One region of the Kocuria flava genome, then DNA from elsewhere that is predicted to be linked to it. Evidence: predicted binding sites of a transcription regulator. Region 1 holds the regulator's gene; each other region holds the start of a gene.
The links. The regulator LexA, encoded in region 1, represses DNA repair genes until DNA is damaged. The targets are predictions, from matches to a motif close to TCGAACANNTGTTCGA.
Positions count from the first base shown of each region.

Region 2: AS188_RS15285 (DUF5131 family protein) is a predicted target of LexA. The motif match lies at 1,405-1,420, and genes of this name have one in related genera.
Region 3: AS188_RS11365 (DNA polymerase III subunit alpha) is a predicted target of LexA. The motif match lies at 1,891-1,906, and genes of this name have one in related genera.

Region 1 covers NZ_CP013254.1:1,907,230-1,910,501, reverse strand. The annotation lists gene AS188_RS08520 (histidinol-phosphate transaminase) at 1-736, opposite strand, end outside; gene AS188_RS08515 (LysM peptidoglycan-binding domain-containing protein) at 784-1,134, opposite strand; gene lexA (transcriptional repressor LexA) at 1,467-2,204, shown strand; gene AS188_RS08505 (ATP-dependent DNA helicase) at 2,325-3,272, opposite strand, start outside.
Region 2 covers NZ_CP013254.1:3,424,704-3,427,975, reverse strand. The annotation lists gene AS188_RS16680 (three-Cys-motif partner protein TcmP) at 1-626, shown strand, start outside; gene AS188_RS15285 (DUF5131 family protein) at 630-1,376, opposite strand; gene AS188_RS15275 (IS701 family transposase) at 1,876-3,057, shown strand; gene AS188_RS15270 (metal-sensitive transcriptional regulator) at 3,269-3,272, opposite strand, start outside.
Region 3 covers NZ_CP013254.1:2,549,861-2,553,132, reverse strand. The annotation lists gene AS188_RS11375 (hypothetical protein) at 8-841, opposite strand; gene AS188_RS11370 (MOSC domain-containing protein) at 1,053-1,628, shown strand; gene AS188_RS11365 (DNA polymerase III subunit alpha) at 1,915-3,272, shown strand, end outside.

The DNA of each region.
Region 1 (3,272 bases):
GGGCGGCCGCGAAGTAGCCCAGCCGGGCCCCCGCCAGCGCGAAGGCCTTGCTCATGGTGCGGGAGACGACCAGGCGCGGGCGGCCCTCGAGCAGGCTCAGCGCCGAGGCCGTGCCGGCATGGGCGAATTCGGCGTAGGCCTCGTCCACCACGACCAGCGCGCGGTGGTCCTCGGTGGCCTCGTAGACGGCGCGGACCACGTCGAGCCCCAGGGCGGTGCCGGTGGGGTTGTTCGGGGAGCACAGGAACACGACGTCGGGCCGGTGCCGGCGGACCTGCTCGGCCGCGGACGCGGCGTCGAGCCCGAAGTCGGCGGTGCGCTCCCCCGCGACGAACTCCGTGTCCGTGCCGGCGGCCAGCAGCGGGTACATCGAGTAGGTGGGCACGAACGTCAGCAGGCGCCGGCCCGGACCGCCGAAGGCCTGCAGCAGCTGCTGGAGGATCTCGTTGGAGCCGTTGGCCGCCCACAGGTGCTCGGCGCGCAGACCGTGGCCGAGATAGCGGGCGAGCTCCTCGCGCAGGGCGTTGAACTCGCGGTCCGGGTAGCGGTTGAGCGTCCGGGCGGCCTCCGTGACCTCCGCGACGATCGCGGCGTGCACGTCCTCCGGCACCGGGTGGGTGTTCTCGTTGGTGTTGAGGGCGACGGCGACGTCCAGCTGCGGGGCGCCGTACGGGGTGCGGCCGCGCAGGCTGTCGCGGAGCGGGAGGGCGGAGAGGCGGTCCAGGTTCTGCGTCACCCGGACAGCTTAGTCCCCGGCCCCGTGCGACCCGAACCCGGTCCGGCTCAGGCGGCGGGGACCACGAGCTCCTGGCCGGCGACGAGGGCGGAGCTGCGCAGGTCGTTGAGCTCGACGATCTCGTCCATGACGTCGCGCGGGTCCCGCTGGGGGTCGGCGGCCACGGCGAGGTCCCACAGGCTCTCGCCGGGGTGGACGACGGCGCGCTCGGTCCCGGCGCCGACGTGCGGGTCGCTGCCCGCGGACGCGGTGGAGGGCACGAGGAAGATCACGGCGAGCACGACGAGCGCGGCCGCTCCCGTGAGCAGGGGCAGCCCCACGAGCACGAACCGGCCGCGGCGGGTGAGGGTCAGCCGGGCGGCGTGCTCCCCGGTGCGGATGCTGGCACTGGCACTCATGGCATGAACTCCTTGACGGGCCCGCGGCGACGGGCGATCCTCGAACGGCTCTGCGATCGGCGGATTCGTACGAACTCCATTCGATCGAACACATCTTCGAACACCGACGGACCATGTCTAGCACGTGCCTGCGAACGGTGTCGACACTTGCTCGTACATGTGTTTGAAGACACCGGCGGACTCGCCTAGGCTGGGGGCAGGTCCGGGAACGGTCCGGCCCGGCGCGCACCAGGTGCGGCGGCCGACCGGACACCCAGAGAACCACCCGGGTCCGACATCGGAGTACGGCACGGGCCCGCCGGCGCCGACCGGACGGGAAAGGACGACGCGCAATGCCCCAGCTGCCCACCCCCGAGGAGCCCCGGGACCGCCCGGCGCGCACCCGGCGCTCCCGCGGCCTGAGCCCGCGCCAGCGCACGATCCTGGAGACGATCCAGCGCTCGATCGCCGAGCGCGGCTACCCGCCGTCGATGCGCGAGATCGGCGACCTCGTGGGCCTGGCGTCCCTGTCGAGCGTCACCCACCAGCTCTCCCAGCTCGAGAAGCTCGGCTACCTCCGCCGGGACCCCAAGCGGCCGCGGGCCATGGAGGTGCTCACCCCCCTGCAGCTGCGCGGCACGGCGGAGCCCGCCGGCGGCGAGCCGGCCGGGGCGCGCACGGGCGCGGACGCCGTCGCCGAGCTGTCGACCTCCGCCGACGTCACGATGGTCCCGCTGGTCGGCCACATCGCCGCGGGCGGGCCGATCACCGCCGAGCAGGCGGTCGAGGACGTGCTCGCCCTGCCGCGCCAGCTCGTGGGCCACGGCGAGCTGTTCATGCTGCGCGTGAAGGGCGACTCGATGGTCGACGCCGCGATCTGCGACGGCGACTGGGTCGTGGTCCGCCGCCAGAGCTCGGCCGACAACGGCGACATCGTCGCGGCGCTGCTCGACGAGGAGGCCACCGTCAAGACCTTCCGCCAGCGCGACGGCCACACGTGGCTGCTGCCGCAGAACACCCGCTACGAGCCGATCCTGGGCGACCACGCCACGGTGATGGGCAAGGTCGTCTCGGTGCTGCGCAGCCTCTGAGGGCCGCCCACCGCTGCGCGCACGGCGCCCGGATCCGCAGGGGTCCGGGCGCCGTCGTCGTCCCCGGCCGCACGAGCGGTCCGGGGGCCGAACGGTCCGGGGGCCGGGTGGCCCGGGGGCTCAGCCCGCCGGCAGGCGCGCCAGGGCCCCGAGGACCACCGAGCGGTCCGTGGTGGTCCACAGCGGGGGCAGCGAGGCGCGCAGGAACCCGCCGTAGCGGGCGGTGGCGATCCGCGAGTCCAGGACGGCGACGACGCCGCGGTCCCCGCCGGCCCGGATGAGCCGGCCGGCGCCCTGGGCCAGCCGCACGGCCGCGTGCGTGGCGGAGACCGACATGAACCCGTTGCCGCCGGCGCGCTCGGCGGCCCGGCTGCGGGCCGTGGCCAGCGGGTCGTCGGGGCGCGGGAACGGGATCCGGTCGATCATCACGAGCCGGCACGAGCTGCCGGGCACGTCCACGCCCTGCCACAGGCTCAGCGTGCCGAACAGGCTCGCCGCGGGGTCCTCGGCGAACTCCTGCACGAGCCCGGCCAGGGAGGCGTCGCCCTGGCACAGGATCGGCAGATCGGTGCGCTCCCGCAGCGCCTCGGCGGCCTCCTCGGCCGCGCGGCGGGAGGAGAACAGGCCCAGGGCCCCGCCGCGGGAGGCCTCCAGCAGGGCGAGCATCTCGTCGAGCTGCGCCTCGGTGAGCCGGCGCCCGGGCTTCTCCAGGTGCCGGGCCAGGTAGAGGATGCCCTGCCGGGGGTAGTCGAAGGGGCTGCCGACGTCGATGCCCTCCCAGCGGGGGGCGCCCTCGCCGCGCAGGCCCAGCGCCCCGGCCGCGGCGTCGAAGGAGGAGCCCACGGACAGGGTCGCGGAGGTCAGCACGACCGTGCGGCCGTCGAACAGGCCCTCGCGCAGCGTGCCGGCCACCGACAGGGGGGCCACGTGCAGGGTCGCGGGGTCGGTGTCCTCCGCGGGCACCCACCCGCGGCCCGGCTCCCAGCCGCCCTGGCGGGAGAGCCACAGCACCTCGCGGGAACCCTCGGCGGCGAGCACCCGCTCGGCGAGCTCCAGGACGTCGCTGAC
Region 2 (3,272 bases), 1.5 Mb from region 1:
CAGAGCTGCTCTCCTCCCAACGGAGTGAGGCATTCATTTACCTGGCGACCAACCATCTGAATCGCTTCAGCACTGCCGGCAACGTCGATCCGTTGCTCGAGCAGCTGTATGGAACGGACGAGTTCAAGCAGGCGCCGCCTGCGGGTGACCCGAAGCGCACTCCCTTCTTGGTGAGCCTCTTCGAGCGGCAGCTGCAGGACGTCGCGAATTTTCCCCACGTGCAGTCGTTTCGGATGCGCAACGGCAAAAATATCAACTCTAACCACATGGTCTTCGCATCACGGAGCATCACTGGTTTGGACAAGATGAAGCAGGCTATGTGGAAGGTCGATCCCAAGGGGGAGTTTGAGTTCTCGGACGTACTCGCAGGGCAAACCGTCCTGTTCGGGGATGAGCCCGATATGACCCCTTTGCGGAAGGCCTTGTTAGACGAATTCGGCGGCCGAACCGTGCCTATTCAGTCGGTGATCGACTTCGCGGTCACCAAAACGCCCTACCACTCGAGCCACGTAAAGACCCGAACGTTGAAACCGATGGAGAACGATCAGTTGCTCATCGGCCATCGCCGGAAGCGGAAGGGGTCTTATCCTGACGGATCCTTGGTGGAGTTCTTCCCGAGGAGCTGAGCATCAGATCGCGTATGCGTCGGGGTACTCCTCCCAGGTACGTCCGTCGAGCTCCCGTCCCAGTTTCTTCGGCGTGCGACCGCCCCACTGCTTGAAGAAGAACGGTACCTGCGCCCCGAGGCAGGCATCGCGGATGTCGCGCGCCCACGAGACCTCCATCGGACGGTAGTGCGGACCGGACTCTCCGCCGGCGATCACCCAGTCGATACCGGACAAATCGATGCCTTTGAGAGAGCCGAGCAACGGTTCGCAGGAGAGGAAACGGACCGCTGCTGGAATGGCGCGCAACTCCTCGACCCGGTTGAAGTAGTCCTGCGTCTCAACTGAAACGCCGAGCCAAAGGTTGTCAGGCCATGGGAGCTGATCGGCCATCTTGCGGGCGCGCGCTGGTCTCTTGGTGAGCAACTGATAAGTGTGACGGGGAGTGTTCGCGATGACGTCGAATACATCGCGCACGAACTCTTTCGGAACGCGGGCGTGGAAGAGGTCACTCATGGAGTTGACGAACACGAGGCGCGGGGCCGCCCAGGACTGAGGCTGCTGCAGGGCCGTCGGATGCACGGTCACTCCAAAGCCGGGCCCCGATGTCCGCGGGTCGCCGTCGTTCTGATACTTTGGCGCGCCCATGGCTTTCAGCCGCTTGGAAAGTGTGAGGGCATAGCAGTGATCACAGCCCGGAGACACGCGGTCGCACCCTGTGACAGGGTTCCACGTGACTTCGGTCCATTCGATGCCGCTACGGTCAGCCATGATTTGGAGGCTACCCCCTTCCGAAGCTCAGAACATGTATTCGAGTACTCGGCGCGCTGGAGCTGCCGACGACGGGCAAGTACTGGGCGGACGCGACGATTCCTATCAACGCCGAGTGAAAATTGACCCCTATCGCCGGGTGGATTCAACGGATCTCGTTGGTCCGTTTCAGCTGGGCGACCTCGCGTCGTAACCGGGCGTGCTCCTCATCGCGGGGCTTGCCAGCCACAGGCGTGGTGCCTTTCCCCTGCGCCCGGCGGAACCAGTTCTGCAGTGTGGCGGGGTTGATTCCGAGCAGCTCACCTACTTGTTGGCGGGCCTTTAGCTGCGAGATCACGGCTTCGGGGAGCCGGTCAGCGTACATCCTCCCGGCCCGCGCCTGGGTCTCCTGATCGCACTTCCGTGGTGGTGGCATGATCCTCTCCTGGTTAGATCATGCCCTCTATTAGTACTACAGTCGCGCTTGTGAAGGGGTTGTGGCCCGGCTCATCATGGTGTGATGAGCGAGGACGTGGCGGTGGCCGAGGTTCGGCAGTGGGCCGAGGGTCTGGAGGAAGTCGCGGAGCTGATCGGTGGGCGGTTCGCGAGGGCGGAGCCGCGGGCCAACGCGATGGCCTACCTGCAGGGGTTGCTCTCAGGTGCGGAGCGGAAGAACTCGTGGACGATCTCGGAGCAGGCCGGCCACGCCACCCCGGATGCGATGCAGCGGTTGCTCTCGACCACGGACTGGGACCCGGACGCGCTGCGCGATGACCTGCGCGCCTACGTGGTGTCCTATCTCGGGGACTCGGACGGGGTGCTGGTGGTGGACGAAACAGGGTTCCTCAAGAAAGGAACCCGCTCGGCCGGGGTCGCCCGGCAGTACTCGGGCACGGCAGGGCGGACGGAGAACTGCCAGGTCGGGGTGTTCCTCACCTACGCCACCCAGTCCGGGCGGACGTTCCTGGACCGGGAGTTGTATCTGCCCAGGGCCTGGACCGAGGACTCCGACCGTTGCGCTGCCGCGGGCATCCCGGAGGAACGGGGCTTCGCCACGAAGCCGGAACTGGCCGCGACCATGCTGGAACGGGCGGTGGCCGCCCATGTACCGGCCGCATGGGTGACCGCCGATACCGTCTACGGCCAGGCCTGGGCCTTCCGCCGGGCCGTGGAGGAGACCGGGCTGCACTACGTGCTGGGCGTGCCGGCCAGCCAGGCCGTGTGGCCGAAGGCCGGGCCCCTGGCCTTCCACCAGGTGCGGGCCAGGGAGCTGATCGCGTCCTTGCCGGCCCAGACTTGGCGGGTGCGCGCGGCCGGGGACGGCGCCAAAGGGCCCCGCCGCTACGGATGGGCCCGGGTGCGGGTCAACGGGATGCTCGACCCGGTCGGTGAGTACTGGCTGCTGGCCCGCCGGTCTCTCACGGATCCCACCGAGCTCGCCTACTACCTGTGCTTCGCCCCGCCCAGGGTGAGCCTGGCCGAACTGGCCCGGATCGCCGGAACCCGGTGGGCCATCGAGGAGACCTTCCAGACCGCCAAGGGCCAAACCGGACTCGACCAGTACCAGGTGCGCCAGTACACCGGGTGGTACCGCCACATCACCTTGGCGATGCTCGCCCACGTTTTCCTCACCGTCACCCGCGCCCGGGCAGCGGCAAAAAGGGGGGCCACCCCGGCGGAGACAGCCAGCTCATCGCCTTGAGCCTGCCCGAAATCCGGCACCTGCTCGTCCTGCTGATCTGGGCCGCACCACCAGAACCACAGATCGTCCTGAACCGTTCCCGCTGGCGCCGCAAACACCAGCATCGCGCCAAAGAACACCACTACAGAGCGCACGGCCATGCCTCACAAGTGCGACTGTAGTACTAGACCCAGGCCGGTTCAGGGCACCTGCGGACGGGGGCAGCTCTGTGTCAG
Region 3 (3,272 bases), 640 kb from region 1:
ACGCCGGTCAGTGGGGCAGGTTGCGCTCCAGCCACAGGGTCAGCCACAGCTTCAGGCGCACCTCGTCCCACTCCGGGACGTCGACGACCAGGGCGGCGGGCCCGTAGCGGTGCACCGAGACGACGCCGTCGCGCTCGCACAGCTCGTCGACCAGCCGCTCCACCAGCGCCGGGTGCCGCTCGGGCAGGTCGGCGCGCAGCCCCACGTCGAAGCAGCCGACCTCGGCCACGACCGTCACCAGCGGCTCCCCGGAGGACCCGCCCTCCACCGTGCCGCCGCGCAGCGCGACGGCCGTCCGGCGGACGTGGGCCAGCATCGCGTCCCCGTCCATCGGGTCGCGGCCGTGGGCGGACTGGTAGGCGCTGTAGAGCGGCAGCCCCGGCAGGAAGACCTGGTGGCCGCCGGCGGCGAGCACCGGGTAGTTGAGCGACGGGTGGTCGACGAGACGGTGCTCGCCCACCTGCCAGCGCGCCTGCGGCACGGCGGCCGTGAGCACCTCGGCGAGGTAGGCGCAGAACCCGTCGACGAGCACCAGCGACTCCTCCGGCGGGTGCGGGTCCACCAGCTTCCCGTGGCGGGCCCAGCTCGGCCACCGGGACCGGGTCGGATCGGTGTCGAGGGTGCGCGGGTCCGTGCCGAGCGCCGTGATCCGCGCGGTGATCCGGTCCCACAGCGGGGCCGTGGACTCCGGGGTGCCGTCCAGCAGGTCGTCGGGGGCGGCCCCCTGCGCCCCGAGCCAGGACCGCAGCCGCCGCAGCGCCGGGCCGCGCTCGGCGCGGTACTCCTCCAGCGCGGCCGCCGCCTGCTGCTGCGTCATCCACTCGTACAGCAGTTCGCCCATGGGGGAACTCTAACCGGGATCGCAGCGCGCCCCTCCGGGCCCCGGGGGCGCACGGGAGCGGGCGCCCCGGAGCGACTGCGGGGCGGCGGGCTCCCGGGGTGGGCCCGGACGGCGCGGGCCCGGACGGCGCGGGCGGCGCGGACCCGTGCTGCGGGGGCCCGTGCTGCGGGGTCCGTGCTGCAGGGGCCCGTGGGGGTGGGATGCTGGGGGCATGAGCATGCCGCACCGCTACGACGTGGAGATCCTGCACCTGCTCGTCTCGCCCGGGCACGCCTACTTCGGCAGGGCCCGCGACGGCGCCGCCGACGTGCCCACCCGGGACGCCGACCGGGTCGAGCTCGTGGCGGGCAAGGGCGTCGTCGGCGACCGCTTCTTCGGGAAGGCCGCCCACATGGACGCGGCCGTGACCCTGCTCGCCGTCGAGGCCCTCGAGGCGATGGCCGCCGAGCTGGGCGCCGCCGCGCCCTTCGACCCGCTGCTGACCCGGCGCAACGTGGTGCTGCGCGGGGCGCACCTGCCCCCGCTGCTGGGCGAGGAGTTCGCCCTGGAGACCGGCGGCGCCCCCGTGCGCCTGCGGGGCGGCCGGGCGGCCCACCCCTGCGCCTGGATGGACGAGGTGCTGGCCCCCGGCGCCCACGCGGCGATGCGCGGGCGCGGCGGAATCCGCTGCCGGGTGCTCACGGACGGGGTCCTCCGCCGCGGCCCGGCGGTGTTGCACAGCCCCGTGCCGCTCGAGCCGCAGCGGGCCGGGGAGGCCGTGCTGCGCCGGGCCTCCCGGCTGCCCTAGCACCGGGCCTCCCGGCACCCTCGCCCCGGCCGCCCGGCGCTGGGGCACGTCCCTCCGCCCCGGCCGCCCGGTCGCTCAGCGCTGGGGCACGTCCCCTCCGCCCCGGCCGCCCGGATCCCTGCGCCCCCGCACCCGCCGCCCGAAACGGTGGCCGCCCCGGGCCCGGGGCCGGGACGGGCCGGCGCGACGAGGACCCGTCCCGGCTCCCCGGGCCGCGCAGAACGCACCGGGCCCCCGTCGGCGGTTTGCGATTGACTTAAGGTCGAACACATCTTCGAATGAAGGGGTGAGCTTCCCGCACCTCCACGTCGCCACCGCATTCAGTGCCCACTACGGGGTCAGCCACCCCCGGGCGCTCGCCGCGGCCGCCGCCGCCGACGGCGCGGACGCGCTCGCCTGCACCGACCGGGACGGGCTCTACGGCGCCGTCAAGCACCTGGGCGCCTGCCGCGAGCACGGTCTCGACCCGGTCCTCGGCGCCGACCTCGCCCTCCTCGACGACGACCGGCACCGGGTCCTCGGGCGCGTCGTGGTCCTCGCCGCCGGCGGCACGGGCGGCGCGGGCTACGCCGCCCTGTGCCGGCTCGTCTCCGCGGCCCACGCCGACCCCGGCGCACGGGACGGGCGCGGCCCCGGGCGCGGCGGGTCCCTCCCCGTGGGGGTGGACGCCCGCCGCCTGGCCGCCCACGCGCGCCTCCTCGCCCCGGGCACCCCCGCGCTGACCGTCCTGCTGGGACCGGACTCCGACGTCGGCCGCGCGCTCGCGGCCCGCCGCTACCGGAGCGCCCGGGCCGCCCTCGCCCGCTGGCGCTCCCTGCTGCCCGCCGAGGCGCTCGCCGTGGAGGTCGTCCCGCACCTGGCCGCCCCCGGCGTCGCCGGCAGCACCCCCCACGCGGCCCGGATGCTGCGGGCCGCCCTCGAGGCCGGGCTCACCCCCGTGCTCAGCAACGCGGTGCGCTACGCGACCCCCGCGGAGGCCGCGACCGCCGACGTCCTCGACGCCGCCCGCGCCCTGACCCCCCTCGAGGCGCTGGGGGCCGCCGGGGCGCGCGGGGGCCGGGAGAGGGCCACGGCCATGCTGCAGCCCAACGGGCAGGGCTGGCTCAAGCCCGCACACCAGATGCACGCGCTGGCCGCCGAGGTCGCCCGGGCCGCCGACCTCGGCGCGGAGGGGACCGCGGCGCTGCTCGCCGGCACCGGGCGGGTGGCCGACCGCTCCCGGCTGGACCCCGTCGCGGACTGCGGCTGGGGCCGGCCCGTGGTGCCCGAGGCCGCCGTCCTGGGCCTGGAGCGGCCCGCCGCCGCCGAGCTGCGGGCCCGCTGCGAGGCCGGGCTCGCCCGCCGCTACCCGCACCGGCGCGACGGCCCCCGGGTGCGCGACCGGCTCGAGCAGGAGCTGCGGGTGATCGACGAGCTGGGCTTCGCCGCCTACTTCCTCACCGTCGCAGAGGTCTCCGCGATGATCGGGGCGCTGGGGGTGCGCCACGCCGCCCGCGGCTCCGGGGTCTCCTCCCTCGTGAACTACCTGCTCGACGTCTCCCAGGTGGACCCGCTCGAGCACGACCTGCTCTTCGAGCGCTTCCTCTCCGGGGACCGCTCGACCCTGCCGGACGTCGACATCGACGTCGAGTCCGCCCAGCGCCA